Regions from separate parts of the Cupriavidus sp. NPDC089707 genome, predicted to be linked through region 2. Evidence: predicted binding sites of a transcription regulator. Region 2 holds the regulator's gene; each other region holds the start of a gene.
The links. The regulator sigma-54, encoded in region 2, starts transcription at its own class of promoters, with help from an activator protein. The targets are predictions, from matches to a motif close to TGGCANGNAANCTGCTTT.
Positions count from the first base shown of each region.

Region 1: the regulator sigma-54 is predicted to act here: its motif matches at 5,171-5,188, upstream of ACIP1U_RS09290 (circularly permuted type 2 ATP-grasp protein).
Region 3: the regulator sigma-54 is predicted to act here: its motif matches at 3,534-3,551, upstream of urtA (urea ABC transporter substrate-binding protein).

Region 1 covers NZ_JBIVHB010000004.1:152,825-163,074, forward strand. The annotation lists gene ACIP1U_RS09270 (alpha/beta fold hydrolase) at 1-586, opposite strand, end outside; gene ACIP1U_RS09275 (peptidase) at 601-1,422, opposite strand; gene ACIP1U_RS09280 (transglutaminase N-terminal domain-containing protein) at 1,554-2,399, opposite strand; gene ACIP1U_RS09285 (alpha-E domain-containing protein) at 2,456-3,409, opposite strand; gene ACIP1U_RS09290 (circularly permuted type 2 ATP-grasp protein) at 3,474-4,949, opposite strand; gene ACIP1U_RS09295 (gluconokinase) at 5,262-5,747, opposite strand; gene edd (phosphogluconate dehydratase) at 5,898-7,793, opposite strand; gene ACIP1U_RS09305 (MurR/RpiR family transcriptional regulator) at 8,051-9,001, shown strand; gene ACIP1U_RS09310 (DNA internalization-related competence protein ComEC/Rec2) at 8,998-10,250, opposite strand, start outside.
Region 2 covers NZ_JBIVHB010000001.1:74,616-84,865, reverse strand. The annotation lists gene ACIP1U_RS00440 (adenine phosphoribosyltransferase) at 1-408, opposite strand, end outside; gene ACIP1U_RS00435 (DJ-1/PfpI family protein) at 561-1,139, shown strand; gene ACIP1U_RS00430 (ribbon-helix-helix domain-containing protein) at 1,226-1,615, shown strand; gene ACIP1U_RS00425 (monovalent cation:proton antiporter-2 (CPA2) family protein) at 1,635-3,614, opposite strand; gene ACIP1U_RS00420 (SIS domain-containing protein) at 3,765-4,748, shown strand; gene lptC (LPS export ABC transporter periplasmic protein LptC) at 4,771-5,400, shown strand; gene lptA (lipopolysaccharide transport periplasmic protein LptA) at 5,528-6,175, shown strand; gene lptB (LPS export ABC transporter ATP-binding protein) at 6,229-7,029, shown strand; gene ACIP1U_RS00400 (RNA polymerase factor sigma-54) at 7,184-8,662, shown strand; gene hpf (ribosome hibernation-promoting factor, HPF/YfiA family) at 8,711-9,061, shown strand; gene ptsN (PTS IIA-like nitrogen regulatory protein PtsN) at 9,429-9,884, shown strand; gene hprK (HPr(Ser) kinase/phosphatase) at 9,964-10,250, shown strand, end outside.
Region 3 covers NZ_JBIVHB010000004.1:269,943-280,192, reverse strand. The annotation lists gene cyoB (cytochrome o ubiquinol oxidase subunit I) at 1-529, shown strand, start outside; gene cyoC (cytochrome o ubiquinol oxidase subunit III) at 535-1,176, shown strand; gene cyoD (cytochrome o ubiquinol oxidase subunit IV) at 1,176-1,550, shown strand; partial or broken gene ACIP1U_RS09830 (gamma-glutamyltransferase family protein) at 1,797-3,194, opposite strand; gene urtA (urea ABC transporter substrate-binding protein) at 3,605-4,861, shown strand; gene urtB (urea ABC transporter permease subunit UrtB) at 5,055-6,698, shown strand; gene urtC (urea ABC transporter permease subunit UrtC) at 6,698-7,906, shown strand; gene urtD (urea ABC transporter ATP-binding protein UrtD) at 7,903-8,751, shown strand; gene urtE (urea ABC transporter ATP-binding subunit UrtE) at 8,754-9,446, shown strand; gene ACIP1U_RS09800 (urease accessory protein UreD) at 9,557-10,250, shown strand, end outside.

The sequences.
Region 1 (10,250 bases), on a different contig from region 2:
GGCTGGTCGGCAGCGTGCGGTAGATCCAGTACTCGACCTCGCGGTCGAAGCGCAGCCGGCGCTCGCTGTCCTTGCCGGTCGGCTCGGTGCCGTGGAACGCATAGTCGCGCAGCACCTCCTGATCCCACACGGCGAAGTTCGGCTTGCTGCGGAAGTGCTGCCACACAGCCTCCGCGTCGGGCCAGTGCGTACGCCGGTTCTTGGTCACAGCCGCCGGACCGGGCTTTTCATCCATGCCAAGCGCCTGCGCCGTCTTCAGCAGCGAAGCGCGCCAGCCGGCAATGATCGGGGAATCCAGCATCACCACGCCTCGCACCCATTCGGGCCGGCGCAGCGCCGCCATCATCGACAGGAAACCGCCCAGCGAATGGCCCACCAGCCAGACCGGTTCCCGGTACTGGCGCCCCACTTCCTCGAGCAGTTCTTCCACCAGGTGCGGCCAGCCGCGCGTGACCGGAAACTGTGGCCGGTGGCCATAACGGTCCACGGCGCGGAACTCGAATTCGCCGTCCAGTTCGCCAAACAGCTTGCGGTACGTCGTGACCGGAAAGCCATTGGCATGCGAAAAATGGATGATCTCGCGCATCGACGCCCCGCCCCTCATTCCTGGGTGCGCGAGGGATTGCGCCTGGCCCGCACGGGCTGCCCCCAGCAGTCGCCCTCGCCGCTGCGCGCGAGCGGGAAATCGGCCTGCTGGGCCGGATCCCATTCTGGATTATGGATTTCGCCAAACACCTGCCGCAGCCGGTGGCCCCAGGTATCGCGGATCATGCGGAAATAGGCGTTGCGTTCATCGATATTGACGAACCGGGTCACGCGCAGCGAATCCGCCTCGTAGACCAGCAGATCCAGCGGCAAACCCACCGAAATATTCGACTTCAGCGTCGAATCCATCGAGATCAGCGCGCATTTCGCGCCTTCTGCCAGCGGCAACGAAGGATGCACGACGCGGTCGATGATGGGCTTGCCGTACTTGGCCTCGCCGATCTGGAAGTAACAGTTTTCCGGTGTGGCTTCGACGAAGTTGCCGGCGGCATAGATGTTGAACAGCCGCACCCGCTCGCCGCGGACCTGGCCGCCGAAGATCAGGCTGACATTGAATTCGATGCCGGCATCGCGCAGGGCGTGCGCGTCGCGCTTGTGCACCTGGCGCACAGCGTCGCCGACGATGGACGCGGCTTCAAACATGTCGCGCGCATTCCACAACGAGCGCTTGTCGTCGTGGTTCTCCGCCAGAATCTGGCGCACTGACTGGCTGATGGCTAGGTTGCCAGCCGTCATCAGTACCATCACGCGGTCGCCGGGCTCTTCGAACACCGTCATTTTGCGTGCCGTCGAGATGGCGTCTACTCCGGCGTTGGTGCGGGAGTCGGACAGGAATACCAGGCCGGCGTCGAGCCGCATGGCTACACAATACGTCATGGTCTTGTTCTGGTGTTCTTGTGGGACGGCCGGGAGTGGCCGGCCGGAGGCCTGCATTAACGGATTCTAGCGCCGCTGCCGCATGTCGGTGCCGGTTCTGGAATGTGGCACCTAATTGGCGCGACCGGGAATTAGGCCGGGTCGGCAAGCGGCGTGATCAAAACATTGACTTCGAGCGTCTCCCCGGCACCGCCCTCCAGGATGCCCCGGACCGGTGCAGCGGACTGATAGTCGCGCCCCACGGCAAGGCGGACATGGCGCTCGTCAGTGAGGCAGCCGTGGGTGATGTCGACGCTGCACCAGATCTCGCGTTGCGGGTCCAGGCAAACGTCGGCCCACGCATGGCTGGCCAGTTCGGTGGCGGCGGGATCGTAGAAGTAGCCGCTCACATAGCGCGCCGGGATGCCGAGCGCGCGGCACGCCGCCACCATCACCTGCGCCTGGTCCTGGCACACGCCGCTGCCCAGGCCGAACGCCTCGGCGGCCGAAGTTCCGACATCGGTGGTGTTGGGCTTGTAGCGCACGCGTTCGCCGATGGCCTGGGCCAGTGCCAGCAGCGCGGGAATCTCGTGGCCCGAGGCCAGGAACGGCGCGGCGAAGGCCTGCATCTCGCGCGGCGCCGTGGTCAGCGGCGTGCTGCCGAGGAAGTACAGCGGCGACACGCGCGATTCGCCGGCCGGCGGCGCATCGCAGAAGGCATGGTGGCCGTCGCGGTCAAGGTCGCCATGCGGCGGCAGCACTTCCACTTCGCCGCTGGCTTCAATAGCGATGGTTTCCGCCGGGCCCGCCACGGTGAAGTTGTGCACGATGTTGCCGAAGCCGTCGCGCGCCGCCGACGGGTTGCCCGGCGTGCTCAGTTGCCAGCTGTGCACGGTCTGCAGCGGGCCCGAGCGCGGCTCAAGCCGCAGTTCGTGCACGCTGCGGCGCACGGGCTCGGCATAGCGGTAGACAGTGTGGTGATGGATCTTGTATTTCACGGTATCAGGGCGCGGCGCGGCGGCGGCAGCACATGGTCGCCACCGGCGTGCCCATGTCAGGCCGCCTGCAGCGGCACCAGGAAATCCCGGCTGATGCCATTGCCGAGATCGCCGATGCGCTCCAGGAAGCTGGTCAGGTACGCGTGCAAGCCGACGGCAAAGATATCGTCGATGCGCGCGTACTTCAGGTCGGCGTGGAGTTTACCAGCCTGCCGCTCGGTCTCCGCCGACTGCTGGTTGCGCACCATGGCCAGGATCGTCACTACCTCGTCCATGCTCGACACCAGCGAGCGCGGCATGTCGGGGCGCAGCACCAGCAGTTCGGCCACGCGCTGCGGCGTGACCACCGCGCGGTAGACCTTGCGGTAGACCTCGAAGCCGGACACCGAGCGCAGCACCGCTGCCCAGTGGTAGAAGTCGTTCTGCTCGCGGTTGGCATCGCCGTTGTCGCTGCCCGAGGCCTGGAACTTGACGTCGAGGATCCGCGCGGTATTGTCGGCGCGCTCCAGGAAGGTGCCCAGCCGCATGAAGTGGAAGGCATCATCCTTGAGCATGGTGCCGAACTGCACGCCACGAGCCAAATGCGAGCGGAACTTGACCCATTCAAAGAAGCGCGACGGGTCTTCCCTGAGCATCCCGTCGGCGATCATGCGCTGCACGTCGAGCCAGGTGGTGTTGACGGTTTCCCAGACTTCGGTGGTCAGTGAGCCGCGCACCGCGCGCGCGTTCTCGCGGGCCGCGCGCAGGCAGCTCATGATCGACGACACATTGGTCATGTCGCGGACCATGAAATCGATCACGTCGTCGCGCGACAGCAAGCCGTACTTGTGGTCGAAGGCGTGCGTCAGCTCCGAGATATCCAGCATGGCCCACCAGCCCTGCTCGGCCACCTCGGCCGATTGCGGCAGCAGCGAGGTCTGGTAGTTGACGTCGAGCATGCGCGCGGTGTTTTCCGCGCGCTCGGTGTAGCGGGCCATCCAGAACAGGTGGTCGGCGGTACGGCTCAGCATGTGGGCTCTCCTCGCAAGGCAGCGGGGTTGTTGCCGGTCTCGGTCGCGTGATGGGCTGTCGTCGTCATCGTTCGAGCACCCAGGTGTCCTTGGTGCCGCCCCCCTGCGAGGAATTGACCACCAGCGAACCTTCGCGCAGCGCCACGCGCGTCAGCCCGCCGGGCACCATGCGCACCTCCTTGCCCGACAGCACGAACGGGCGCAAATCGATATGGCGCGGCGCGATGCCCGATTCCACATAAGTCGGGCAGGTCGACAGCGCCAGAGTCGGCTGTGCGATGTACTGCTCGGGCCTGGCCTTGACCACCTCGCGGAAGGCATCGATCTCGGCGCGCGTCGCGGCCGGTCCCACCAGCATGCCGTAGCCGCCGGCGCCGTGGGTTTCCTTGACCACCAGCTCGTGCATATGCTCGAGCACGTATTGCAGGTCGTCGGGGCGCCGGCACATATACGTGGGCACGTTGCTGAGGATGACCTCCTCGCCGAGGTAGAAGCGGATCATGTCGGGCACGTACGGATAGATCGACTTGTCGTCCGCCACGCCGGTGCCGATCGCATTGCAAATGGTCACGTTGCCGGCACGGTAGACCGACAGCAGCCCGGCCGCGCCAAGCGCGGAATCGTGCCGGAACACCAGCGGGTCGAGGAAGTCATCGTCGACGCGCCGGTAGATCACGTCGATGCGCTGCGGCCCCTGCGTGGTGCGCATGAACAGGTGGTCGTCCTCGACGAACAGGTCGCTGCCTTCGACCAGTTCCACGCCCATCTGCTGCGCCAGGAAGGCGTGCTCGAAGTACGCCGAGTTGTACATGCCCGGGGTCAGCACCACCACCGTGGGATCGGCGATCGCCTGCGGCGATACACCGCGCAGCATGTCGAGCAGCAGGTCCGGATAGTGGGCCACCGGCGCGACGCGGTTGCGCGCGAACAGGTCCGGGAACAGCCGCATCATCATCTTGCGGTTTTCCAGCATGTACGACACGCCCGAGGGCACGCGCAGGTTGTCCTCCAGCACGTAGAACTCGCCCTCGCCGGCACGCACCACGTCGATACCGGCGACATGCGCATAGATGTCGTGCGGCACGCTGACGCCGAGCATCTCGGGCCGGTACTGGGCGTTGTTGTAGATCTGGTCGGGCGGGATCACGCCGGCGCGGATGATGTCCTGGCCGTGGTAGATGTCGTGGATGAACCGGTTCAACGCGGCCACGCGCTGGCGCAGGCCTTTTTCCAGCAGCGCCCACTCGCTGGCCGGGAAGATGCGCGGGATCACGTCGAACGGGATGGTGCGCTCGGTGCCGCTGTTGGCTTCATCCTTGTCGCCATAGACGGCAAAGGTAATGCCCACGCGCCGGAAGATCAGGTCCGCCTCGGCCCGCTTGTTGTCCATGGTGCTGCCGGACTGCCGCGCCAGCCAATCTGCGAAATGCCGGTAATGCGGGCGTACCGCCCCGTCGGGCAATGCCTGCCCTGCCTGGATGACCGTGGGCGCCCCGTCGGCGCGCCAGTCCAGCATCTCGTCGAAAAACCGCCCCGCCATGATGGCCGTTCCTCCATATAGTGGGCGTCGGGTGCTGCCACTTGCCCGCATCCGGCCGCCCTGGTTTGACCTGGCTGTCCTGCCACAAGCCCACCGCGCGTTGTTCGGGATGGTCTCCGATGGCTTTGGCGCGGCGATGCTGTCGAGTCACTGGCCCTTTCAGCATACCTGTACCGGAGAAAGCCGCAAGCGGGCGATTCGTGGCCGGCACGGAAAGTGAACTAGCAAGATGTCTGCCAGCGCACGCAAAAACGGCCGCCAGCGGGGCTGACGGCCGTCATGGAATGGAGCGGACGAGCGCGGACGAAAAACTCAGCGCGCGGGAGCCTGCAGGATGCTGTCCACCAGGACTTCGGGCGGCTGGCGGATATCGAGTTCCAGCGCGTCGCGCGGCGCTTCCAGCGTATCGAACTGGCTCTGCAGCAGTTCGGGGTTGAAGAAGTGGTCGGTGCGGGCGGACAGGCGCCCGGCGATCAGTGCGGCATCGCCCTTCATGTGGACGAAGGTCACGCCGCCGTCGGGAGGCGTCAGACGGTCGCGGTACGCCTGGCGCAGGGCCGAGCAGGTGAACACGTGGGTCCGGCCTTCGGCGCGCGCCGTGTCGATGGCGGCGCGCATCGCCGCCAGCCAGGGCCAGCGGTCTTCGTCGGTCAGCGGGATGCCCGCGTGCATCTTGGCCTTGTTGGCCTCGCTGTGGAATTCGTCCGCGTCATGGAAGCCGCAGCCCAGGCGCTGCGCCAGCAGCTGGCCGACCGTGGTCTTGCCGCTGCCGGAAACGCCCATCAGGATATAGATCATGTCTGCTCCGTCGGTCTTGGTATCGTGTTGCTGTGTTGCTGTGTTGCTGTGTTGCTGTCTTGCTTTCGGGTTGGAGTCGCTGCCTGCGGCCCGCTCCCGTCGTTGCCGCGCCGGCGCCAACGGCGGGCTGAGTGAGGCTAGTAAGTGAGGCTATTGTGCGACGGTTTGCGCCGCCACGGCAGCCGCGGATGCGCCTGGCGCGGCGTCGGCATCCGCTTCGGACAGATCGAGTGCGCTGCCCCCCTCTTCCGCGATGCGCGCGTGACGCCGGAACGAGCCGAACAGCCCGCGCCCGAGGCTGAACCGGGCAAAATCGTCGGCCGGGGCCGGCGCCAGCTCGCGCGCCGCGAACTCGCCCTCGTCGCCCAGCCATTGCAGCACGCCGGCCACCGCGTCGACGCGGATGCGGTCGCCGTCGCGCACGCGGGCGAGCGCGCCGCCAGCCAGTGCCTCAGGGCCGACGTGGATCACCGCAGGCACCTTGCCCGATGCGCCCGACATGCGGCCGTCGGTCACCAGCGCCACCTTGTGGCCGGCGTCCTGCAGCGCGCCCAGTACCGGCGTCAGACGGTGCAGTTCGGGCATGCCGTTGGCGTTCGGACCCTGGAAGCGGACCACGGCGACCAGGTCGCCGTTCAGTTCGCCGGCCTCGAACGCCGCTTGCAGCGCTTCCTGCGCATCGAAGACGCGCACCGGCGCTTCGACTACGCGGTGCTCAGGCGCCACGGCCGAGACCTTGATCACACCGCGGCCCAGGTTGCCCTGCATCAGCCGCAGCCCTCCTTCGGGCGAGAACGGCGTCGCGGCGCTGGCAACGACCTGGGCGTCGCCGCTTGCCTTCGCCCCTTCGCGCCATTGCAGGACGCCATCGCTCATCACCGGTTCCTGCGTGTAACGTGCCAGGCCCGGGCCCGCGACGGTCTGCACGTCCTCGTGCAGCAGCCCGGCCTGCAGCAGCTCGCGGATGATCAGCCCGGCGCCGCCGGCGGCATGGAAGTGGTTGACGTCGGCGGAGCCGTTCGGATACACCCGCGCCAGCAGCGGCGTGATGCGCGACAGGTGGTCGAAGTCGTCCCAGTCGATGATGATGCCGGCCGCGCGCGCCATCGCCACCAGGTGGATGGTGTGGTTGGTGGAACCGCCCGTCGCCAGCAGGCCGACCATGGCATTGGCCACGGCGCGCTCGTCGACGATGCGCGCCAGCGGCAGATATTCGCTGCCGCGCGCGCTCAGTGCGATCGCGCGCTGAGCCGCCGCGGCCGTCAGCGCGTCGCGCAGGCCGCTGTCCGGGTGTACGAAGGCCGCGCCGGGCAGGTGCAGGCCCATGATTTCCATCAGGAACTGGTTGCTGTTGGCGGTGCCGTAAAAGGTGCAGGTTCCGGCGCCGTGGTAGGCCTGGCATTCGGCCTCGAGCAGCGCATCGCGGCCGACCTGCCCGGTGGCGTAAAGCTGGCGCACGCGCGCCTTCTCCTTGTTGGACAGGCCGGTGGCCATCGGGCCCGCCGGCACGAACACGACCGGCAGGTGGCCGAACTGCAGCGCGCCCATCAGCAGGCCCGGCACGATCTTGTCGCACACGCCCAGCATCAGCGCCGCATCGAAGGTGTTATGCGACAAGGCGATAGCCGTGCCCATGGCAATCGCATCGCGCGAGAACAGGGACAACTCCATGCCCGCATTGCCCTGCGTGATGCCATCGCACATCGCCGGCACGCCACCCGCCACCTGCGCCACGGCCCCGACCGCGCGCGCGGCTTCGCGGATCACGCCGGGGTAGCGCTCATAGGGCTGGTGGGCCGACAGCATGTCGTTGTACGCGCTCACGATGCCGAGGTTGGGCGCATGGTCAACGCGCAGCTTCAGCTTGTCGTTGGCTGGCAACGCGGCGAAGCCGTGCGCCAGATTGGCGCAGGACATGCCGCGCAGCGGTCCCAGTTCGGCTTGCGCGCGCTCGCATCGCGCGAGGTAGGCGGCACGGCTGGCGCGGCTGCGGGCAACGATGCGTTCAGTGACGGCCAACAACTCGGCATGGACGGCAATAGGCATGGCGGAGACGTTCCTTTTGTCGGGGTGTAGCACCAAAGCGGCGCGATCGCGTGTAGATTTTCTACATTATTACCGATAGCAATGCCGCCGTCGACTGGACCATGCATCACAATGGCGCCAGAACCTGCTGAGATTCCCGGGTTACGGGCAAACCCTGACAGCCAGGCATGCACGATTCCGGGCATGATGCCGCGCCAACGGATGTAGAATATCTACATTCAAAGAATCCCGAACCAACCTGATATCCGCCCGCCGCCATGCGCGACCGAATCCTTGCCGTCTACGACACGCTCCGCCCATCCGAACGCCGACTGGCGGACTACGTCGCCGAGCACGGCGCCGCCGTGATCCGCCTGTCGATGCCCGAACTGGCCGAGCGCGCAGGCGTGTCGCAGCCCACCATCGCACGGTTCTGCGCCGCGCTGGGCTACGATGGTTTCCGCGAGTTCAAGCTGCAGTTCGCACAGAACGTTGGCGGCGGCATGCCCTTCGTGCACCAGGACGTTGAGGCTCACGATCGTCCCGCCGACATCGCCGGCAAGGTGTTCGACCGCACCATCGCCACGCTGATGAGCGTGCGCAACGCGCTGTCGGCCGATCAGATCGAACACGGCATCCACCTGCTGGCCCGCGCCCGCCGCATCGAGTTCTATGGCTGCGGCAACTCCGGCATCGTCGCCCTCGACATCCAGCACAAGTTCTTCCGCCTCGGCATCCCGACCGTCGCCTATTCCGACCCGCATGTATTCAGCATGTCCGCAGCACTGCTCGGCGCCGGCGACGTGGCGGTACTGGTGTCCAACAGCGGCCGCACCTGGGACATGCTGACCGCCGCCACGCTGGCGCGCAGCAGCGGCGCCAGCGTGCTGGCGATCACCCACAGCGGCTCGCCGCTGGCCAAGCTGGCCGACATCTGCGTGTTCTCCGACGTCGAAGAAGACAGCGAGGTCTATACGCCGATGACCTCCCGCATCAGCCACCTCGTGCTTGGCGACGTGCTGGCCGCAGGCGTGGCGCTGGAGCGCGCGGAATCGGTCGCCGCCGGCCTCCAGCGCGCCAAGGCCCACCTGCGCGAGCGCCGCATCGCGGGCGCCGAACCGGCACGCACGCTGCCGCCTGCCCGAGGCCGCGCCACGGCCCAGCCGGATTCCGGGGACACGCAGCCTCCCCCGGCGGCCACCCGCGCGCGACGCCGCAAGCCCCGCTAGCGCGGCGCATCCGTCCGGGCGCGCCAATAGCGCGGCTCGGCTTGCCGAAACACCGACAGCGCATAACCCGCCGGCGCAGTGGCCATGGTCACCGCGCCGGTTTCGTCAGTGCGGTAGCGCGCGATGCCGGCGCGCCCGTAGCGTTCCCACACGTCGGCACGCGGGTGGCGGTAGCGGTTGGCATAGCCAAGCTGGAATACCGCTGCCTGGGGCCGCACCGCCTCCAGCCAAGCCGCACCGGACGACGTGCCGCTGCCGTGGTGCGCCGCCACCATGACGTCGGCACGCAGCGCCTCCGGCGGCAACCTGTCTATCATCGCCCGCTCCTCGGCCACGCCGATATCGCCCGTCAGCAGCAGGCGATGCCGCGCGGTTGCCACCAGCAACACACAGCTGCGGGCATTGCTGGCGATCGCCGTCCGTTGCGATTGCGATGGCAGCGGATGCAGCACCGTGAAATGTACGCCTTCCCAGTCCCATTGCTGCCCGGCCGCGCACGGCGCCCAGCCAGATGGCGCCGGCCCGAGCAGGGCATGGTCCGGTGGCGCGCCGGTACTGCGTGCCGCAATGCTCACCGCCGCTTCCACGTCCGCCACACCGCCGGCATGGTCGGCGTCTTCATGGCTGACCATCAGGTGGTCGAGCCGGCCGAGGCCCAGGCCACGCAGCAGTGGCACTACCACCTGCGCACCCGCGCTGGCGCCCGATGCATAGCCAGGCCCCGCGTCGTACAGCAACGCATGCGCGCGCGTCTGCACCAGCACCGCGGTTCCCTGCCCCACATCGAGCATCACCGCGCGGAACTCGCCATGCGCCACTGGCGGCCCGCGCGCTAAAAGCAGCGGCAGCACCAGCAGGCCGCCGTGCAGGCGCACCACGGCGCTGGCCGGCGGCGCCAGCAACAGCGCAATGCCGAGCCCGGCCAGCAGCAACGGCAACGGGCCCGAGCCCGGCGCTTCCCACATGGCCCAAGGCAGGCCGGAAAGCCAGCCCAGCAGCGCCGCCAGCCACACCATCGCCTGGTGCGCGACGGCCAGCAATGGCACGGCCAGCCTGGCCGGCACGGCGGCTGCAGTCAGCGACAGCGGCGTCACCAGCAGGCTGACCACTGGAATGGCGACCGCATTGGCCAGCGGCGACACCACCGACACCTGCTGGAACATCAGCAGCGTCAGCGGCACCAACCCGGCCGTCACCGCCCATTGCGTGCGCGCAGCGGCGGCAAGCGCGGATCGCAAGCGTTGCCAGC
Region 2 (10,250 bases):
GATCAGGTCGTCGACCAGCAGCACGCGGTCGCCGGCCTTGCAGGCATCGGCATGGATCTCGACGGTCGCGCTGCCGTACTCCAGCTCATATTCTTCGGCCACCGTCTGGAACGGCAGCTTGCCCTTCTTGCGGATCGGCACGAAGCCCAGGTTCAGCTCGTACGCGACGATCGCGCCCAGGATAAAGCCGCGCGCGTCGATGCCGGCGACGAGGTCCAGTTCGGCGTCCATGTAGCGGTGCACGAAGACGTCGATCAGCACACGCAGCGTCTTGGGGTCCTGCAAGAGCGGCGTGATGTCGCGGAACATCACGCCCGGCATGGGCCAGTCCGGCACGGTCCGGATGCGGTCGCGCAGGTAGCCGGTGACGTCACCGAGGTCGGGGGACTGGATGAGGGAATCTGCCATAGGGTCTGGAAAGAACAGGAGCGCGCCTCGCGCGCCGGTGAAAAATGCCCGCGCCGGCCGCGGTAACGGGTTACCACCCGCGCCGCCGGGCCGGCCAGCACAATGGCCCTGCCGGCTGCCGCCGGACACCCGTAACCATACAGGAGACCGCGATGGCGAAGAAGATACTGATGCTGGTCGGCGACTACGCCGAAGACTACGAGACCATGGTGCCGTTCCAGGCACTGCAGATGGTCGGCCACACCGTCCACGCCGTCTGTCCCGACAAGAAGGCAGGCGCCGCGTGCGCCACGGCGATCCACGACTTCGAGGGCGACCAGACCTACACGGAGAAACGCGGCCATAACTTCACCCTGAACGCCAGCTTTGCCGAGATCGACCCCGCCGGGTACGACGCACTGGTAATCCCCGGCGGCCGCGCGCCCGAATACCTGCGCCTGAACGCCCGCGTGCTGGAGATCGTGCGCCACTTCGCCCAGGCCGACAAACCGATCGCCGCGGTCTGCCACGGCGCCCAGTTGCTGGCCGCCGCCGGCGTACTGGAAGGCAAGGGCTGTTCGGCCTACCCGGCGTGCGCGCCGGAAGTGAAGCTGGCCGGCGGCACCTATGTCGATATCCCGGTCGACCAGGCGCATACCGACGGCAAGCTGGTCACCGCGCCGGCCTGGCCCGCGCACCCGGCATGGCTGGCGCAGTTCCTTGCCGTGCTGGGCACGCGGATCGTACATTAGAGCCTTCCGCCACGCGGTGCCGCGCCCTCACGAAGCGGCGCGGCATGCACCCGCGCGCCACTCGTGGCGCAGCACGGAGAGCTTCGATGTGTGAGATCTTTATCCGCGCCAATCCGGCCTCGTACCAGACCCAGGCGCGGTCGCTGCGGCTGCATGGCGTAGCCACCAGCATCCGCCTGGAGACCCTGTTCTGGGAAGTGCTGGAAGAACTGGCCACGCGCGACGGCATGACCGTCAACCAGTTGATCACGCGCCTGCATGACGAGCTGACCGCCCACCGCGGCAGCGAAGCGGTAGCGGGCAACTTCTCTTCCTTCCTGCGGGTGTGCTGCCTGCGCTACCTGAAGCTGCAGGGCGAGGGGCGGATTCCGGCGGACCAGTCGGTGCCGATACGCTCGCTGGACGCGCGCGCGGTGTTGAACGACCTGCCGGAGTCCTGGGTGGAAGCGCGCCCACGGCAAGCGCTCTCCCACTGATTGGCGCTCCGCACGGCGGCTAGCCGTTCAGGATCCGCATCTCGGCGGCTTCCAGCGCTTCCGGCTGGCCGCGCAGCACGACGATATCGCCCGGTTCCAGCACGGTCTCGGGCTCAGGATCGAAGGCGCGGATGCCGCGCCGGCGCACCGCGGTCACCTCCACGCCGATCCGCTCCAGCCCGAGCATGCCCAGGCGCCGCCCGACCGCGGTGGACTGCGGCCCCAGCGACACGGAATGCAGCCGCACCGAATCGCGCTCGACCATGTCTTCATCGTCGTCGCGGCCGTGGAAGTAGCCGCGCAGCAGGCTGTAGCGCGCGTCGCGCGCCTCCTGCACGCCGCGCAGCACATGCCGCATCGGCACGCCCAGCAGCACCAGCGCGTGCGAGGCCAGCATCAGGCTGCCCTCGATGATCTCGGGCACCACCTCGGTGGCGCCGGCCTTTTGCAGGACATCCAGCTCCGAATCGTCGACGGTGCGCACGATCACCGGCAGCGCCGGCGCCAGTTCCTGCACGTGGTGCAGCACCTTGAGCGCCGACGGCGTGTTGGCATAGGTGACGATCAGCGCCGCGGCGCGGTGGATGCCGGCGGCGATCAGCGCCTCGCGCCGGCCGGCGTCGCCGTAGACCACGGTGTCGCCGGCGGCGGCGGCCTCGCGCACACGGTCGGGATCGAGGTCGAGCGCGACATAGGTAATGCCCTCGCGCTCCATCATATGGGCCAGGTTCTGGCCGCTGCGGCCGAAGCCGCAGATGATGGCGTGTTTTTCCGTCTGCAGGCTCTGCGCGGCGATGCGGGTCATGTTCAGCGACTGCATCAGCCATTCGTTGGCGGCAAAACGCAGCACGATGGCATCGCTGTACTGGATCAGGAACGGCGCGGCCAGCATCGACAGCAGCATCGAGGCCAGGATCACCTGGATCAGCACCGGGTCTACCAGATTCAGGCCGTCGATCTGGTTCAGCAGCACGAAGCCGAATTCGCCGGCCTGCGCCAGCCCCAGGCCGGTACGGATCGCCACCCCCTGGCGCGAGCCGAACACCCGCGCCAGCACCGCGATCAGCACCAGCTTGAACAGGATCGGCACCACCAGCAGCGCCAGCACCAGCCACAGATGGTCCAGCACCACGCGGATATTGAGCAGCATGCCGATGGTGACGAAGAACAGCCCCAGCAGCACGTCGCGGAACGGCTTGATGTCTTCTTCCACCTGATGCCGGTACGGCGTCTCGGAAATCAGCATGCCGGCCATGAACGCGCCCAGCGCCATCGACAGGCCCAGCCGCTCGGTCAGCGCCGCCATGCCCAGCGTCACCAGCAGCAGGTTCAGCATGAACAGTTCCTGCGAACGGCGCGCCGCCACGATGTGGAACCAGCGGCTCATCAGGCGCTGGCCGAGGAAAAAGATCGCGCCCAGCGCCACCACGATCTTGACCGTGGCCAGCCCCAGCGCCATCGCCAGGTCGCCGGGATCGCGCGACAGCGCCGGGATCACGATCAGCAGCGGCACCACCGCCAGGTCCTGGAACAGCAGGATACTGATGATGTTGCGGCCGTGCTCGCTCTCCAGCTCCATGCGCTCGGACAGCATCTTGGAGACGATCGCCGTGGACGACATCGCCAGCGCCCCGCCCAGGGCCACCGAGGCCTGCCACGACAGCGGGAACAGCCAGTTGAAGGCCCAGCTGGCGGGCACCACCGCCAGCATCGACAGCACCACCTGCGAGCCGCCCAGCCCGAACACCAGGCGCTTCATTGACCGCAGCTTGCTCAGGCTGAACTCCAGCCCGATCGAGAACATCAGGAACACCACGCCGAACTCGGCCAGGTACTTGGTCTGCGCGGTGTCGCTGGCCAGTCCCAGCGCATGCGGGCCGATCAGGATGCCAACGGCCAGGTAGCCAAGCATCGGCGGCAGCTGCAGCATGCGGAAAGCGACCACGCCGAAGACGGCAGCGGCCAGCAGCACCAGGGTCAGTTCCAGCGGTGAATGCATCAAGATGGTTGGGTGACCGGCCAGGTGCGCGTCCGACCCGGCACGGGCACCCTGCCGGGAAAACGTGGCAAGCGCGGTGAGTACGGCAGGCGCATGGGCACTTGGAGGCAGCCCCGGACGCCAGCGCATTCGTTGGTATACTTCGACGCCATGATAGCCAATTTCGATGCGAATCGAGCACTCAGGCTCGCCCGCGATACCCTCCAGACTGAAGCCGATGCGGTTTCCGCACTTTCCGGCCGCCTGACCGACGACTTTGCCCATGCCGTGCAGATGATCCTGCAATGCAGCGGGCGCGTGGTGGTCTCCGGCATCGGCAAGTCCGGCCATATCGGGCGCAAGGTGGCGGCCACGCTGGCCTCCACCGGCACCCCGGCGTTCTTCGTGCATCCGGCCGAAGCCAGCCACGGCGACCTGGGCATGGTCACGCGCGACGACGTGCTGATCGCCTTCTCCAATTCCGGCGAGACCGGCGAACTGCTGTCGATCATCCCGATCGTCAAGCGCATCGGCGCGCGGCTGATCTCGGTCACCGGCAATCCTGAATCGAACCTCGCCAAGCTGGCCGACGCGCACCTTGACGCGGGCGTGGAAAAGGAAGCCTGCCCGCTGAACCTGGCGCCGACGGCAAGCACCACCGCCGCGCTGGCGCTGGGCGATGCGCTGGCAGTGGCGGTGCTGGACGCGCGCGGCTTCGGCGAGGAAGACTTCGCCCGTTCGCATCCCGGCGGCGCGCTCGGCCGCAAGCTGCTGACCCATGTGCGCGACGTGATGCGCACCGGCAATTCGGTGCCGGAAGTCCGCGAAAACACCCCGCTCGCCCAGGCGCTGATGGAAATCACACGCAAGGGCATGGCCATGACCGCGGTGGTCAATCCCGACGGCCATGCCATTGGCGTCTTCACCGACGGCGACCTGCGCCGCCTGCTGGAAACCCCGCGCGACTGGAAGACCGTTCCCATTGGCGACGTCATGCACCGCAACCCGCATGTGGTCAACCAGAACCAGCTCGCAGTCGAGGCGGTGCAGATCATGGAAGCCAACCGCATCAACCAGTTGCTGGTGGTCGATGACGACGGCCGCCTGGTCGGCGCGCTGCATATCCACGACCTGACCCGCGCCAAGGTCATCTGAACGGGTCACGGGCAAGCACATAATGCAGGCACTCATCGCCTCCCTCAGCGGTATCGTCATGCGGCTGCTGCCGCTGCTGCTGATGGCCATCGTCGCCGGCAGCACCTTCTGGCTGGTGCAGATCAACTCGCCCAAGGAAAGCCAGGACACGCAGGCGACCAAGAAGCACGAGCCGGACTATTTCATGGACCGCTTCTCGGCCACGGAACTGGCGCAGGACGGCAGCACCAAGATCCGCTTTACCGGCGAGCGCATGGTTCACTTCGAGGACGACCAGACCTACGAGGTCACTCGCCCCGCGTTGCGTGCCTATGAGCCGGATCGCCCGCCGGTGACGGCGCGGGCCGACCTTGGCCGCATGAATGCGGAAGGCTCGGTGATCGACCTGTACGGCAACGGCCATGTGCTGCGCCAGCAGGGCGCCGACCCGTCCAAGGATCCGCAGCTGACCGCCGCGTCAAGCTATTTCCAGTTGCTGGTCAATGACGACATTGTCAAGACCGACAAGCCGGTGAAGCTGACGCGCGGCCCCTCGGTGATGACCGCGAACGGGCTGATCTTCAACAACGTCACCCGCGAAGTACAATTGCTCGGCAATGTACGCGGCACCATCGTCACCGGGCCGTCCCCTGGCCGTACGCCGGGGCCCTGACCCGGCCCGCGCGGGCGGCCGCCGGCAACGGCAATGCCGCTGCGCACCCTGCCTGCCCCACAAGACCCGCAAGCACGCAATACCCGCCTAACCCGCACCACCACGCCCTCTAGCCACAGCTGCCAACATGACTGCATCCCTGACGACTTCGTCCCGTCGACACGCCGCCCCGGCCCTGCTCGCCACGGCCATGGCCTTCGGCCTGCTGCTGGCCCAGCCCGCGCTGGCCGAGCGCGCGGACCGCGACAAGCCGATGGTGCTGGAGGCCGACAACGCCAGCTACGACGACGTCAAGCAGATCTATACGCTGACCGGCAACGTGGTGCTGACCAAGGGCACGATGATCCTGAAGTCGGATGCGGCCGAGCTGCGCACCGACCCCGAGGGCTACCAGTTCGCGGTGGCCACTTCCAAGCCGGGCAAGCAGGCCTATATCCGGCAGAAGCGCGAAGGCGTCGACGAGTACATCGACGGCTGGGGCGACCGCATCGAATACGACGGCAAGCAGGAGCTGTCCAAGCTGATCGGCCAAGCGCGCATGGCGCGCCTGCAGGGTGCCAAGATGCTCGACGAGATCCGCGGCGCGGTGCTGACCTACGACAGCCGCAAGGAGTTCTACACGGCTGCCGGCGGCGGCGACAACACCTCGGCCGCCAATCCGTCGGGCCGCGTGCGCGCGGTGCTGTCGCCGCGGCAGGACCCGAATGCGCAGGGTTCGGGCAGTGGTTCGCCGCTGGACCTGAAGCCGGCGCCCGCGCCCGCCAACAAACCCTGACGCCTCGCGGGGACCGCGTCCCCGCCTGAAACGCTGAACGCCAGACTGTGCCAATGACCGATACCGCCACCATCGCCGAAAAGCCTTCCGTCCAAGCCACAGCCGTCCTCGAAGGCGGCAGCACGCTGGTCGTGCGCCACCTGAAGAAGCGCTATGGCTCGCGCACAGTGGTCAAGGATGTCTCGCTGGACGTGAAGAGCGGCGAAGTGGTCGGCCTGCTCGGCCCCAACGGCGCGGGCAAGACCACCTCGTTCTACATGATCGTGGGGCTGGTGAACCTGGATGAGGGCGATATCGTGCTCGACGGCGACCACATCAGTGGCCTGCCGATCCACGAGCGTGCGCGCATGGGGCTGTCCTACCTGCCGCAGGAAGCCTCGGTCTTCCGCAAGCTCAACGTCGAGGAAAACATCCGCGCCGTGCTGGAGCTGCAGGTGGAGAACGGCAAGCCGCTGGCCAAGGCCGAGATCGACCGCAGGCTCGACGCGCTGCTCGACGACCTGCAGATTGCGCACCTGCGCAACAACCCGGCGCTGTCGCTGTCGGGCGGCGAACGCCGCCGCGTGGAAATCGCGCGCGCGCTGGCATCGTCGCCACGCTTCATCCTGCTGGATGAACCGTTCGCCGGCGTGGACCCGATCGCAGTGGGCGAAATCCAGCGCATCGTCAGCTTCTTGAAAGCGCGCAACATCGGCGTGCTGATCACCGACCACAACGTGCGCGAAACGCTTGGTATCTGCGACCACGCGTACATCATCAGTGAAGGCACCGTGCTGGCCGCCGGGCGGCCCGAAGAGATCATCGCCAACGAATCGGTGCGGCGCGTCTACCTCGGCGAAAACTTCCGCATGTGATGTACCCGCCTGCCCGCAGCGGCAGGCCATTGATTCTGCCTGCTACCGGCCCCATGATCTGGATGTGGGCCGCCCACTGCCGGCGTCGATCAAGCCGCGACATCGATAGCAATTTCCGTTCCAACAACGGAAAGATGCGCATAGAATAGGTCGCATGAAACCGTCGCTACAGCTCCGCCTCTCCCAGCACCTGGCACTGACGCCGCAACTGCAGCAGTCGATCAGGCTGTTGCAGCTTTCGACGCTGGAACTGCAGCAGGAAGTCGAACAGGCGCTCACGGAAAACCCGCTGCTCGAACGCGAGAACGACTGGATCGACAGCCCGCTGCGCGTGGCCGCCGATGGCTCGGTCAACGTGCAGAGCGCGCCGGCGCCGGCACCAGCCGAACCGCAAGGCAACGGCGAGGCGCGCACCGATAGCGCAGGCGACGACGACAGCTACGGCGACAGCAACAGCGGCGAAGACTACGGCGGCGACTGGAGCCTGGACGACTTCGCCCGCCGCCCGCAAGGCGACGAAGATGAGAAGACGCCGATGCAGCTGCGCGAGGCCGAGCCCACGTTGCGCGAATACCTGATGGAACAGCTCACGCCGCTGAAGATCTCGGTGCGCGACAAGGGCCTGGCCATCTTCCTGATCGAATCGCTCGACGACGACGGCTACCTCGCCGCGACGCTCGAAGAGATCTGCGCCGAACTGCCGGAAGAACTCGAATTCGAGATCGAGGAAGTGCAGGCGATGCTGACGCTGCTGCAAAGCTTCGACCCGCCAGGCGTGGGCGCGCGCAACGCGGCCGAGTGCCTGGGCCTGCAATTGCGCCGGCTGCAGCACCCGCAGCGCGAGCTGGCGCTGAACATCGTGCACAACCACCTCGAACTGCTGGCGGTGCGCGACTACACGCGCCTGAAAAAAGCCCTGCAGGTAGACGAGCCTGCACTCAAGGCCGCCCACGAACTGATCCGCTCGCTGGCCCCCTACCCCGGCCATGCATACAGCCGCCCCGAGGCCGACTTCGTGGTGCCCGATGTGTTCGTGCGCAAGAGCGGCGGCGGCTGGATCGCGCAACTCAATCCGGATGTGATGCCGAGGCTGCGCATCAACGACATGTACGCGCAGATCCTGCGCGGCGCCAAGGGCGAGTCGGGTACCGCGGGCCTGCAGCAGAAGCTGCAGGAAGCACGCTGGCTGATCAAGAATATCCAGCAAAGGTTCGACACGATCCTGCGTGTCTCACAGGCCATTGTCGAGCGTCAAAAGAACTTTTTCACGCACGGCGAAATCGCCATGCGCCCCTTGGTTTTGCGGGAGATTGCCGATACACTGGGATTACACGAGTCAACCATCTCCCGGGTGACGACCAATAAATACATGGCAACGCCGATGGGTACTTTCGAACTGAAGTACTTCTTTGGCAGCCACGTGTCCACCGAAACCGGTGGCGCGGCTTCATCAACGGCCATCCGCGCCTTGATCAAGCAACTGATAGGAGCCGAAGACCCGAGGAATCCCCTTTCCGACAGTCGCATCGCCGAACTGCTGGGTGAGCAAGGCTTCGTTGTCGCACGTCGCACCGTTGCCAAATATCGCGAAGCCCTGAAGATCCCCGCAGTGAATCTCCGCAAGTCTTTGTAGCCGAGCCCACCGCCTGCCTGGTGAGGCTCTTTCAGAAGGAGAAGCGCTATGAACTTCAAGATCAGTGGACACCACCTTGACATCACGCCGCCGTTGCGTGAGTACGTGGAAACGAAGCTGGAGCGAATCGTCAGGCATTTCGATCAGGTCATTGGCGTTAGCGTGCTGCTCTCTGTCGACAACCACAAGGAAAAGGACCGTCGGCAATACGCGGAAATCAATCTACATCTCAGGGGCAAGGACATCTTCGTTGAAGCGCATCATGAAGACCTGTATGCAGCGATCGACGCACTCGTCGACAAGCTGGACCGTCAGGTACTGCGCTACAAGGACCGCGTGCAAGGCCACGACCGCGAAGCGGTCAAGTACCAGATGGCCGCAGCGCAGATGCAGCAATGAGAATGCCCGGTGGCTCCGCAGAGGGCTGCTGAATCAAAACTGAACAGGCAAGCCGCGCATTGCGCGGCTTTTTTGCGCCCGCGGCGCTGTGGCGCCTGCGCAAAGGCCTGTCACCCGTTTGAGACGGAATGTTCGCAATGGCCGCGGCAGGGTGTATGCTGCGCCATACATGCAGAACCGCATCCTGCCCCGCCCGGTTGAGGTGCGGACGCCCACAGGCGCGGCGCTGCGCTGCACAATCACAGGGAGGCCGCTGCTCTATAATGGCCGGACGCCTCGGCGTTGCCGGCGACCGGCAGCCTCTGAGCCACGCACTGCCCTGCGGAACGGCGGATCCGCCCGCTAACTGAAATCCTGCGCATCGCCCATGAATCGTTTGGCCAAATTGCTGCCACCCGGCAATATCACCCTCGACGTCAGCGTCACCAGCAAGAAGCGTGTGTTCGAGCAGGCCGGGCTCCTTTTCGAGAACAACCATGGCGTGGCGCGCGCCACCGTGACGGATAACCTGTTCGCGCGCGAGTCGTTGGGCTCCACCGGACTTGGCGCCGGCGTGGCAATCCCGCACGGCCGCATCAAGGGCCTGAAGCAACCGCTCGCCGCCTTCATGCGCCTGGCCGAGCCGATCCCGTTCGAGTCGCCCGACGGCAAGCCGGTATCGCTGTTGATTTTCCTGCTGGTGCCGGAACAGGCCACGCAGCAGCACCTGGAAATCCTGTCCGAGATCGCGCAGCTGCTATCGGACCGCGACATGCGCGAAGGGCTGGCCACCTTGCCCACTTCCGAAGCCGTGCACCAGCTGCTGACCGAATGGCATCCCTGATTCACCGATCGTCCTGAACGGGCCGGCACAGACCGGACAGGCACAGCGCCTGGCACACCGCCCCACACGTCATACCCGAATGGAACTCACCGGCGTCACCTCCCAGTCCATCTTCGACGACAACGCAGCCGACCTCAAACTCTCATGGGTGGCCGGCCTGGAAGGTGCGGACCGCGCCTTCGACGTGGAATTCGCCCGCGAGGCCACCTCCGCCGCGGACCTGGTGGGCCACTTGAACCTGATCCACCCCAACCGCATCCAGGTGCTCGGCAAGCCCGAGATTACCTACTACCAGCGGCTGGACGACGATATCCGCAAGCGCCAGATGGGCGAGCTAATCCTGCTGGAGCCGCCTTTCCTGGTGGT
Region 3 (10,250 bases), on a different contig from region 2:
CCTGAACCACACCGACAATCCGGCCTGGACGCCGTGGCTGTACCTGGCCGTGGTGGGCGTGGTGTTCGTGGCGCTGGGCATCTTCTTCCAGGTGCTGCAGATCGTGGTGTCGATCCGCGACCGCAAGAAGCTGGCCGACGTGACCGGCGACCCGTGGGGCGGCCGCACCCTGGAGTGGGCCACCTCGTCGCCGCCGCCGTTCTACAACTTCGCGCACACCCCGGTGGTGCGTGACCTGGACGCGTTCTCCGACATGAAGGCCCGTGGCGAGACCCTGCCGACCGAAGGCTACGAGAAGATCCACATGCCCAAGAACACGGGCGCGGGCTTCATCATCGGCGCCTTCAGCCTGGTGTTCGGCTTTGCCCTGACCTGGCATATCTGGTGGATGGCCATCGTTGGCCTGGTGGGCATGGTGTGGGCGTTTGTCCACCGCAGCAACGACGACCATATCGACTACTACGTGCCGGCCACCGAGGTCGAGCTGATCGAAACGCGCCATCTGCAGCGCATTGCTTCGCAGGCCTAACAACCATGTCGACTCAAGTCCTAGACCGCATCCCCGCGCAGGGCGCCTCGGCCCACGCTGACGCGCATGGCCATGACCATGCGCACCACGATACCAGTGCCAATACGGTGTATGGCTTCTGGATCTACCTGATGAGCGACTGCATCATCTTCGCCGGGCTGTTCGCCACCTTTGCCGTGCTGCGCGGCGAGCTGGCGGGCGGGCCGTCGGCGAAGGAGCTGTTCGAGCTCAACTACGTGCTGGTGGAGACCTTCATCCTGCTGTTCTCCTCGATCACGTACGGCATGGCGATGATCTCGCTGCAGAACCGCAGCCTCAAGCACGTGCAGACTTGGCTCGGCGTGACGTTCCTGCTGGGCGCGGCGTTCATGGCGATGGAAATCAACGAGTTCCACCACCTGATCGCCGAAGGCGCCGGCCCGGGCCGCAGCGCGTTCCTGTCGTCGTTCTTCACGCTGGTCGGTACCCACGGCCTGCACGTCGCCAGCGGCATGCTGTGGATGATCGTGCTGATGTGGCAGCTGGGCAAGAAGGGCATCACCCCGACGCTCAGCAAGCGCCTGATGTGCCTGTCGCTGTTCTGGCACTTCCTGGACGTGGTCTGGATCGGCGTGTTTACCGTGGTCTACCTGATGGGACATCTGTGATGGCACAACACAACGCACCGGCGGCGCACGGCGCCCATGACTCGCATGCCGCGCACGATTCGCATGGCAGCAGCACCCACGCCAGCTTCAAGGGATACGCGATCGGCTTCATCCTCGCGGTGATCCTGACCGTGATCCCGTTCAAGCTGGTGATGGACGGCAGCATGGACAAGGGCACGATCCTGTGGATCATCCTCGGCATGGCCGCGGTCCAGATCCTGGTCCACCTGAAGTACTTCCTGCACCTGGACACGTCGTCCGAGCAGCGCAGCAACGTGATCGCGCTGCTGTTCACGGCGCTGATCCTGGTGATCGTGGTGGCGGGTTCGCTGTGGATCATGTACAACCTGAACGCCAACATGATGCCGATGTAAGGACTGCGCTGTCCTGGCATCCTGGCATCGAAAAACGGGGCCCCGCGAGGGGCCCCGTTTTTTTTGCGAGATTGCATTCATGCCGCTGGCTTTCGCCCCTCTCCCGCAAGCGGGAGAGGGGCAGGGGGAGAGGGTCGGCGCTTGGCAAGCACGGTGGCGCTTCACTTCGTGGCAACGCCTGCCCTCTCCCCCGCCCCTCTCCCAGAGGGAGAGGGGAGGAAACACGCGTGGTTCAGGGTCTTGCCATCAAGGCTTGAACGTATCGCCCAGCACGACGCCTTCGCGGCGCGGGTCGGCGCCGCCCACCAGCACCGCCGAGCCGCCGATGGTGATGCGGATGATCGCGCTCAGGCCGCTCGACTGCGCGGCGGTGTTCACCGTGTGGCCAAGGTTGCGCAGGCCCTTGACCAGCGGGTCGTTATCGCCCGCCAGTCCGCCGGACGGCACGCTGAGGTCGACATTGGGGTGCTCGCCGCCGACGATCATGGCCGAGCCCGCGCCGTTGGAGCCGCCGAAGTCGATCATCGACACCGCCTGCTGCGCGTCCATGCCCCAGTCCAGCGCCGCCACCAGCGTCTTGGCCACGTACTGGATGATGGTGGCGCCGCCGGGCGAACCGGTGGTCATGTAGAAGTCACCGCGCGACCCGTCGGCATTGCGCTTGAACACCAGCGTCGGCGACATCGAGCTGCGCGGCCGTTTGCCCGGCTGCACGCGGTTTGCGACCAGTACGCCGCCCACGGCAGGCGCGGCGTTGAAGTCGGTCAGCTCGTTGTTCAGCAGGAAGCCGTTGGTCATGTGGTAAGACCCCAGCCCCGACTCGATGGTGGTGGTCATCGCCACCACGTTGCCGTACTTGTCGTGCAGCGACAGGTGGGTGGTGCCGCGCTCCTGCACGAACGACGGCGACAGTGGCACATCGCCGAGGTTGCCTGCGGCCACCGGCGTGGTCAGCACGCCGGTGGTGCTGATCAGCGCGGCGCGCTGGCTCAGGTAGGGCTTGTTCAGCATGGTGTCCCAGCTGCCACCCGGCAGGCCGATGAAATCGGTGTCGGCCACGTACTTGTTGCGGTCGGCATAGGCCAGGTGGCCCGCTTCGCCGAGCAAGTGCGCGCCCAGCACGCTGGGCCGGCCGCCATTCTGGTCGACCAGCGTGGGGCCATGGCTGGCCATGTCGAAATTCTCGACGATACCCAGGATCTGCGCGACTGCAATGCCGCCGGAGGAGGGCGGCGGCATGCCGCATATCTCGTACTGGCGATAGGTGGTGCAGACCGCCGTGCGCTTCCTGGCCTGGTAGTTGGCCAGGTCGTCCAGTGTGGTCACGCCTGGCGTGGTGTTGCCGTCATAGGCGGTCTGGATCTTGTCGACGATGGCCTGGGCGATCGGGCCATTCTTGTAGAAAGCATCGGCGCCGCCGGCTGCCACGGCAGTGAACACGCCCGCAAGCGCCGGATTCCTGAGGGTGGTATTGACCGCGCGCGGCGTGCCGTCAGGGTTCAGGAAGTAGGCGGCCATTTCCGGGTCGCGCTGGATATTGGTTACCGTGGCGGAGCCTGAGATAGCCGCCGCCATGCGGGGCGGGACCGCGAAGCCATCGGTGGCGAGCTTGATGGCCGGCGTGAACAGGTCCTTCCAGGCTATCTCTAAACGTAGGTTGGCCGCGAGCCTGTCTTAATGGACTGTTGTACCGATTTACAGTCATCCAATTCCGGATTAAAAGTTCGCTTACTTCCGCGCCGGGTGTCGCCATTGGCAAGCCGCACACCGTCCTCGCCGTCAGACCGGTGCGGGCAACACGACCGATTCTGGCGCATGGCCGCGACCTGCTCGCGGGCACCATGCACCGTCACTGCTCCCATCTCTCCTGTTGCACTGTCTCAGTGCCGACCTGCGCTGCACGCTCATGGTGCGCGAGGGTCCTCGCGGCCCGGTAAAGCCATGCGCGCCGCGCCTGGCGGGCGGGTTGCCGCCCGAAACCGGTGGCACGCTAGTTGCAAATGCATCACCCCGGGGAGCGTAGTCCCTACTAACACCACAAACGGGAGCTGCAAATGCAACGACGTGACATGCTGAAGTTGTCGGCCATCGCCGCCGCGGCAATGATCGGTACCAGCCCGCTGGCCATGGCGCAGTCCAAGGAACCGATCAAGGTCGGGATCCTGCACTCGCTGTCCGGCACGATGGCCATCTCGGAAACGTCGCTGAAAGACGTGGCCCTGATGACCATCGACGAGATCAACAAGAGCGGCGGGGTGCTCGGACGCAAGCTCGAGCCGGTGGTGGTGGACCCTGCCTCCAACTGGCCGCTGTTCGCGGAGAAGGCGCGCCAGCTGGTCAGCAAGGACAAGGTCGCGGTCACCTTCGGCTGCTGGACCTCGGTGTCGCGCAAGTCGGTGCTGCCGGTCTATGAAGAGCTGAACTCGCTGCTGTTCTATCCGGTGCAGTATGAAGGCGAAGAGATGTCCAAAAACGTCTTCTACACCGGCGCCGCGCCCAACCAGCAGGCCATCCCGGCGGTGGAATACCTGATGAGCAAGGAAGGCGGCGGCGCCAAGCGCTTCTTCCTGCTGGGCACCGACTACGTCTACCCGCGCACCACCAACAAGATCCTGCGTGCCTTCCTGAAGAGCAAGGGCGTTGCCGACAAGGACATCGAAGAGGTCTACACCCCGTTCGGCCACAGCGACTACCAGACCATCGTCGCCAATATCAAGAAGTTCTCGCAGGGCGGCAAGACTGCGGTGATCTCGACCATCAACGGCGATTCCAACGTGCCGTTCTACAAGGAGCTGGGCAATGCCGGCCTGAAGGCCAAGGACGTGCCGGTGGTGGCGTTCTCGGTGGGCGAAGAAGAGCTGCGCGGCATCGATACCAAGCCGCTGGTCGGCCACCTTGCGGCGTGGAACTACTTCATGTCGGTCAAGAATGCGCAGAACGACGCCTTCAGGAAGCAGTGGGCGGCCTGGGTCAAGGCCAACAACCTGCCGGGCGGCGACAAGCGCGTGACCAATGACCCGATGGAGGCCACCTATGTCGGCATCCATATGTGGGCGCAGGCTGTGAAGAAGGCCGGCACCACCGATACCGACAAGGTGCGTGCGGCCATGTATGGCCAGACCTTCAAGGCGCCGGACGGCTTCACGCTGACCATGGGCGAGAACCACCACCTGTACAAGCCGGTGATGATCGGCGAGGTGAAGGGCGATGGCCAGTTCTCGGTGGTGTGGAAGACGCCGAAGGCGGTGCGCGCGCAGCCGTGGAGCCCGTTCATCTCGGGCAATGAAGGGAAGCCGGACAAGGTGATGTAAGCCCCTTCTGCTTGCCACCACGCGGCTCCCCTCTCCCGCTTGCGGGAGAGGGGCTGGGGGAGAGGGCGGGCGCTGGCAATTGTGATGGCGTTACTTCCTCATAGATTCCGGCCCTCTCCCCCGACCCCTCTCCCGCGTGCGGGAGAGGGGAGCAGACAATCAGCTCGCATCATTCCTGCCATCGCAAGCTCCTATGCGCAATCCCTTATCCGTTCGAGTCGTGCCCTGGCTGCGCGCCCTGCTCGCCGCGCTGCTGCTGGCCTCAGCGCCCTGGGCGGCAGCGCTGACGCAGGCCGACCTGAAGCCGCTGGCCGAAGACGACTTCGACGCCAAGACTGCCGCGTTGTCTGCGTTGACCAAGGCATCGCCTGCCGAAGCCGGCCCGGTTTTGAAGGCCCTGCAGGACGACATCCTGCAATATGCGCCCTCGGTCGGCATGGTGCGCCAGGATGGCGACAAGGTGGTCGATGCCATCACCGGCAAGCCGGTCACCGTCAAGCCGGACGAACTCGAATCCCTGACCCTGAACAACAGCCTGCGCGCGCTGGTCGACAGCGCCGCCAGCAGCCTGCTGCTGCAATCGCCCGACATCGCGGTGCGCGCGCAGGCCATCGGCACCTTGCGCGACCAGCCGGAAAGCGCCTCGCTTGCCGCCGTGGAAGCCGCGCGCAAGGCCGAGGCCGATGCTGGCCTGCGCGCCAGCCTGGACGTGATCTGGGCCAACCTGGTGCTGGCGGAGCCCGCAGATGCCGCGGCGCACGATGCCCGGCTCGAAGCGATCCGCATCCTCGCCAGGGACAGCAACCCGCAGAGCCGCCAGAAGCTGGCGCCGCTGGTCGAGCGCGACAGCGCCGGCAACTACCGCGAAGCGGATGCCGACGTGCGCCTGGCCGCGCAGCAGGCGCTGGACCAGCTGCGCAGCGACCAGCGCCGCGCCGAACTGACCGGCAATCTGTTCGCCGGCCTGAGCCTGGGCAGCGTGCTGCTGCTGGCCGCACTGGGCCTGGCCATCACCTATGGCCTGATCGGCGTCATCAACATGGCGCACGGCGAGTTCCTGATGATCGGCGCCTATGCCACCTACGTGGTGCAGTCGCTGTTCCGTGCCTATGCACCGGATGCGTTCGCGTGGTACCTGCCTGCGGCGCTGCCGGTGTCGTTCCTGGCAGCGGCGGTGGTGGGCTTCGTGCTGGAGCGGCTGGTGCTGCGCCACCTGTATGGCCGCCCGCTCGAAACGCTGCTGGCCACCTTCGGTATCAGCCTGTTGCTGATGCAGGCAGTGCGCACGCTGTTCGGCGCGCAGAACGTGGAAGTGGCCAATCCCGGATGGATGAGCGGTGGCTTCGAATGGATGCCGGGACTGGTGATCCCGTACAACCGCGTGGTCATCATCCTGTTCGCGCTGGCCGTCGTGGCGGTGGCGTGGGCGGTGCTCAATCGCACGCGGCTGGGGCTGTTCGTGCGCGCCACCACGCAGAACCGCACCATGGCGGCGTGCGTCGGCGTGCGCACGTGGCAGGTCGACAGCTACGCCTTTGCCTTCGGCGCCGGCATCGCCGGGCTTGGCGGGTGCGCGCTGTCGCAGATCGGCAATGTCGGTCCCGACCTGGGCCAGGCCTACATCATCGATTCGTTCATGGTGGTGGTGCTGGGCGGGGTAGGGCAACTGGCTGGCACCATCGTAGGTGCGTTCGGGCTGGGCATCATCAACAAGTTCATCGAGCCGTTCTATGGCGCGGTGCTGGCCAAGATCTTTGTCCTGGTGCTGATCGTGCTCTTCATCCAGAAGCGGCCGCAGGGACTTTTCGCGCTCAAGGGGCGCAGCGCGGAGGCATGATGCAGCGATTCCAGTCGAATTCTTCCGTGTTGCCCTTCCGGCTTGCCGTACCCGAGCGCCAGTCGTTGTTCTCGCCGCGCGGCTGGATGGCGCTGGTGGCGCTGACGGTGATCGTCGGCATCGGCGTGCCGGTATGCGCGCTGCTGGTGCCGGAGGGTCATCCGTTGCACCTGTCGGCGTATGCGCTGACGCTGGTCGGCAAGATCATGTGCTTTGCGCTGGCCGCGATCGCGCTCGACCTGGTGTGGGGCTACTGCGGCATCCTGAGCCTCGGCCATGGCCTGTTCTTTGCGCTGGGCGGCTATGCCATGGGCATGTACCTGATGCGCTCGATCGGGCGCGAAGGTGTGTACAAGAGCGACCTGCCGGACTTCATGGTGTTCCTCGACTGGAAGGAGCTGCCGTGGTTCTGGCACGGTACCGACCACCTTGGCTACGCGCTGCTGCTGGTGGTGCTGGTGCCGGGCGTGCTGGCGTGGCTGTTCGGCTTCTTTGCCTTCCGTTCGCGCATCAAGGGCGTGTACCTGTCGATCATCACACAGGCGATGACGTATGCGGCCATGTTGCTGTTCTTCCGCAACGAGACCGGCTTCGGCGGCAACAATGGCTTCACCGATTTCAAGCGCATCGCCGGCTTTGCCATCGCCGCGCCGCAGACCCGCACGGCGCTGTTCGTGCTGACCTTCCTGGCGTTGCTGGCCGGCTTCGTTGCCTGCCGCTACATCGTCACGTCCAAGCTGGGCCGCGTGGTGACCGCGGTGCGCGATGCCGAGATGCGCGTCATGTTCTCCGGCTACAACCCGCTCGGCTACAAGCTGTTCGTGTGGACCTTCTCGGCTGTGCTGTGCGGCATCGCCGGCGCGCTGTACGTGCCGCAGGTCGGCATCATCAACCCGGGCGAGATGTCGCCCGGCAACTCGATCGAAATGGCGGTGTGGGTTGCCGTGGGCGGGCGCGGCACGCTGATCGGGCCTGTCGTTGGCGCGTTCCTGGTCAACGGTGCCAAGACGCTCTTCACCGCCCACTTCGCCGAATATTGGCTGTTCCTGCTGGGCGCGATGTTCGTGCTGGTGACGCTCTACTTGCCCGACGGCGTGATCGGCCTGTGGCGGCGCCTGCGTGAGCGCCGCGCTTGTGCCGTGGCGCCATCCGTGCCAGAGCCGGTTTCCACGCCGGCGGTCGCGGGCCGCACCGGAGGTGAAGCATGAACGCCACATTCCAACACGGCCAGGCCGAAAGCGGCGATGCCACCGGGCTGGGCCGGGTGCTGGAGCCGGGCACCATCGATGTGTCGCATGGCCCGATCTTGTACCTGGAAGACGTCACCGTGCAGTTCGACGGCTTCCGCGCGCTCAACAAGCTGAACCTGTCGATCGACCATGGCGAACTGCGCTGCGTGATCGGCCCCAACGGCGCTGGCAAGACCACGATGATGGATGTCATCACCGGCAAGACCGGGCCGCGCAATGCCAATGTCAGCGGGCGCGTGTTCCTGGGTCAGACCATCGACCTGATGCGGATGACCGAGCCGCGCATCGCGCAGGCCGGCATCGGCCGGAAATTCCAGAAGCCGACCGTGTTCGAGCAGCATGCGGTGTGGGAGAACCTGGAGCTGGCGATGAAGGCCGACAAGCGCTGGCGGTCGTCGCTGCGCGCGCGGCTGACCGGCGAGGGGCATCGCCGCATCGAGGAGACGCTGGTGCTGACCGGACTGGAGGCTGAGGCATACCGGCCCGCCGGGCTGCTGTCGCACGGGCAGAAGCAGCGGCTGGAGATCGGCATGCTGCTGATGCAGCAGCCACAGTTGTTGCTGCTCGACGAGCCCGTGGCCGGCATGACCGATGAAGAAACCATGCAACTCGCCAGCCTGCTCAACGGCCTGCGTGGCAGCTGCTCGATGATGGTGGTGGAGCATGACATGGAGTTCGTTGCCGCGCTGGCCGGCGGGGCCGGCAAGGTCACGGTGCTGGCCGAGGGCAGCGTGCTGGCCGAAGGCACGCTCGACAGCGTCAAGCGCGACGAACGCGTGATCGAATCCTACCTGGGAAGATAAGCATGCTGCAGGTCAATGCACTGAACCAGTACTACGGCGGCAGCCATATCCTGCGCAACGTCTCCTTTGACGTGCCGGCGGGCAAGCTGACCACGCTGCTCGGCCGCAACGGCGTAGGGAAAAGCACACTGCTGAAATGCCTGATGGGCGTGGTGCCGACGCGCAGCGGCAGCATCCACTGGGACGGCAAGCCGCTGGAGAAGAAGGCGCCGTATGAACGGGTCTCCGCCGGGCTGGCCTATGTGCCCCAGGGGCGCGAGATCTTTCCGCGGCTGACAGTCGAAGAGAACCTGCTGATCGGTGCCGCCAGCCGCGCGCGGCCATCGGGTGTGCCGGATCGCATCTACCAGCTGTTCCCCGTGCTGCGCACCATGCGCCAGCGCCGCGGCGGCGACCTGTCCGGCGGCCAACAGCAGCAACTGGCGATCGGCCGGGCGCTGATGAGCGAACCGCAGCTGCTGATTCTCGACGAGCCGACCGAGGGCATCCAGCCATCGATCATCCAGGACATCGGCCGCGCGCTGCGGCTGCTGGTGGATGAGTTCGGCATGACGGTGCTGCTGGTCGAGCAGTACTACGAGTTCGCGCGCCATATCGCCGATCACTATGTGGTGATGAGCCGGGGCGAAGTGGTCGCGCGCGGTGCCGGGACGAGCATGGAGCAGGACGGCGTACGGGAGCTGATTGCCGTGTAAGGGCAGAACGGGGAATGCGCATCGCACGCCGCTTTCCGCCCAGGCAGGCGGCGCGCTATGATTGCCTGCAACCCCCGCCATCGCGCACCCGCCTCCGGCATTTCCTCGCCATGCGTCATCCAGATTTTCCATCGTCACTCGCCGTGCCTGCCGCATGGCAGGCCAGCCTGCGGCTGCGTTTTGCGCAACGCGGCGAACGCACCGCGCTGGTCGAGCGCCGCCACCGGGGGCCGCTGCTGGTGCAGAAGCCGCTCTATCCCGAAGGCGGCATCTGCCATGTCGTCATCCTGCACCCGCCGGCCGGCGTGGCGGGCGGCGACAGCCTGGATATCGATGTGACGGTCGATGCCGGTGCCCACGCGGTGCTGGCCACGCCCGGCGCCACCAAGTGGTACAAGTCGCTCGGCCGCGACGCGGCGCAGCAGGTGCGGCTGTCGGTCGGCGCGGGGGCGCGGCTGGACTGGCTGCCGCAGGAGAACATCGTATTCGACGATGCGCGCGCGCGCATCGCGACGGTGCTCGACGTTGCGCCGGGCGGCAGCGCGATCGGCTGGGATGCCGTGGTGCTGGGCCGGCAGGCATCGGGCGAGCAATGGGCGCGCGGTGCGTTGTGGCTTGATACCCGCGTCGGCGTCGGCGAGCGCGCGTTGTGGATCGAACAGTCTCATTTCGATGCAGGGTCGCCGCTGCGCACCGCCGTGGCGGGGCTCGATGGACTCAACGTGCTGGGCACGCTGTGGGCGGTAGGCGAGGGCGCGACGCAGGAACTGGCGGAAGCGCTGGCCGAACGGTTGCCCTACGGCC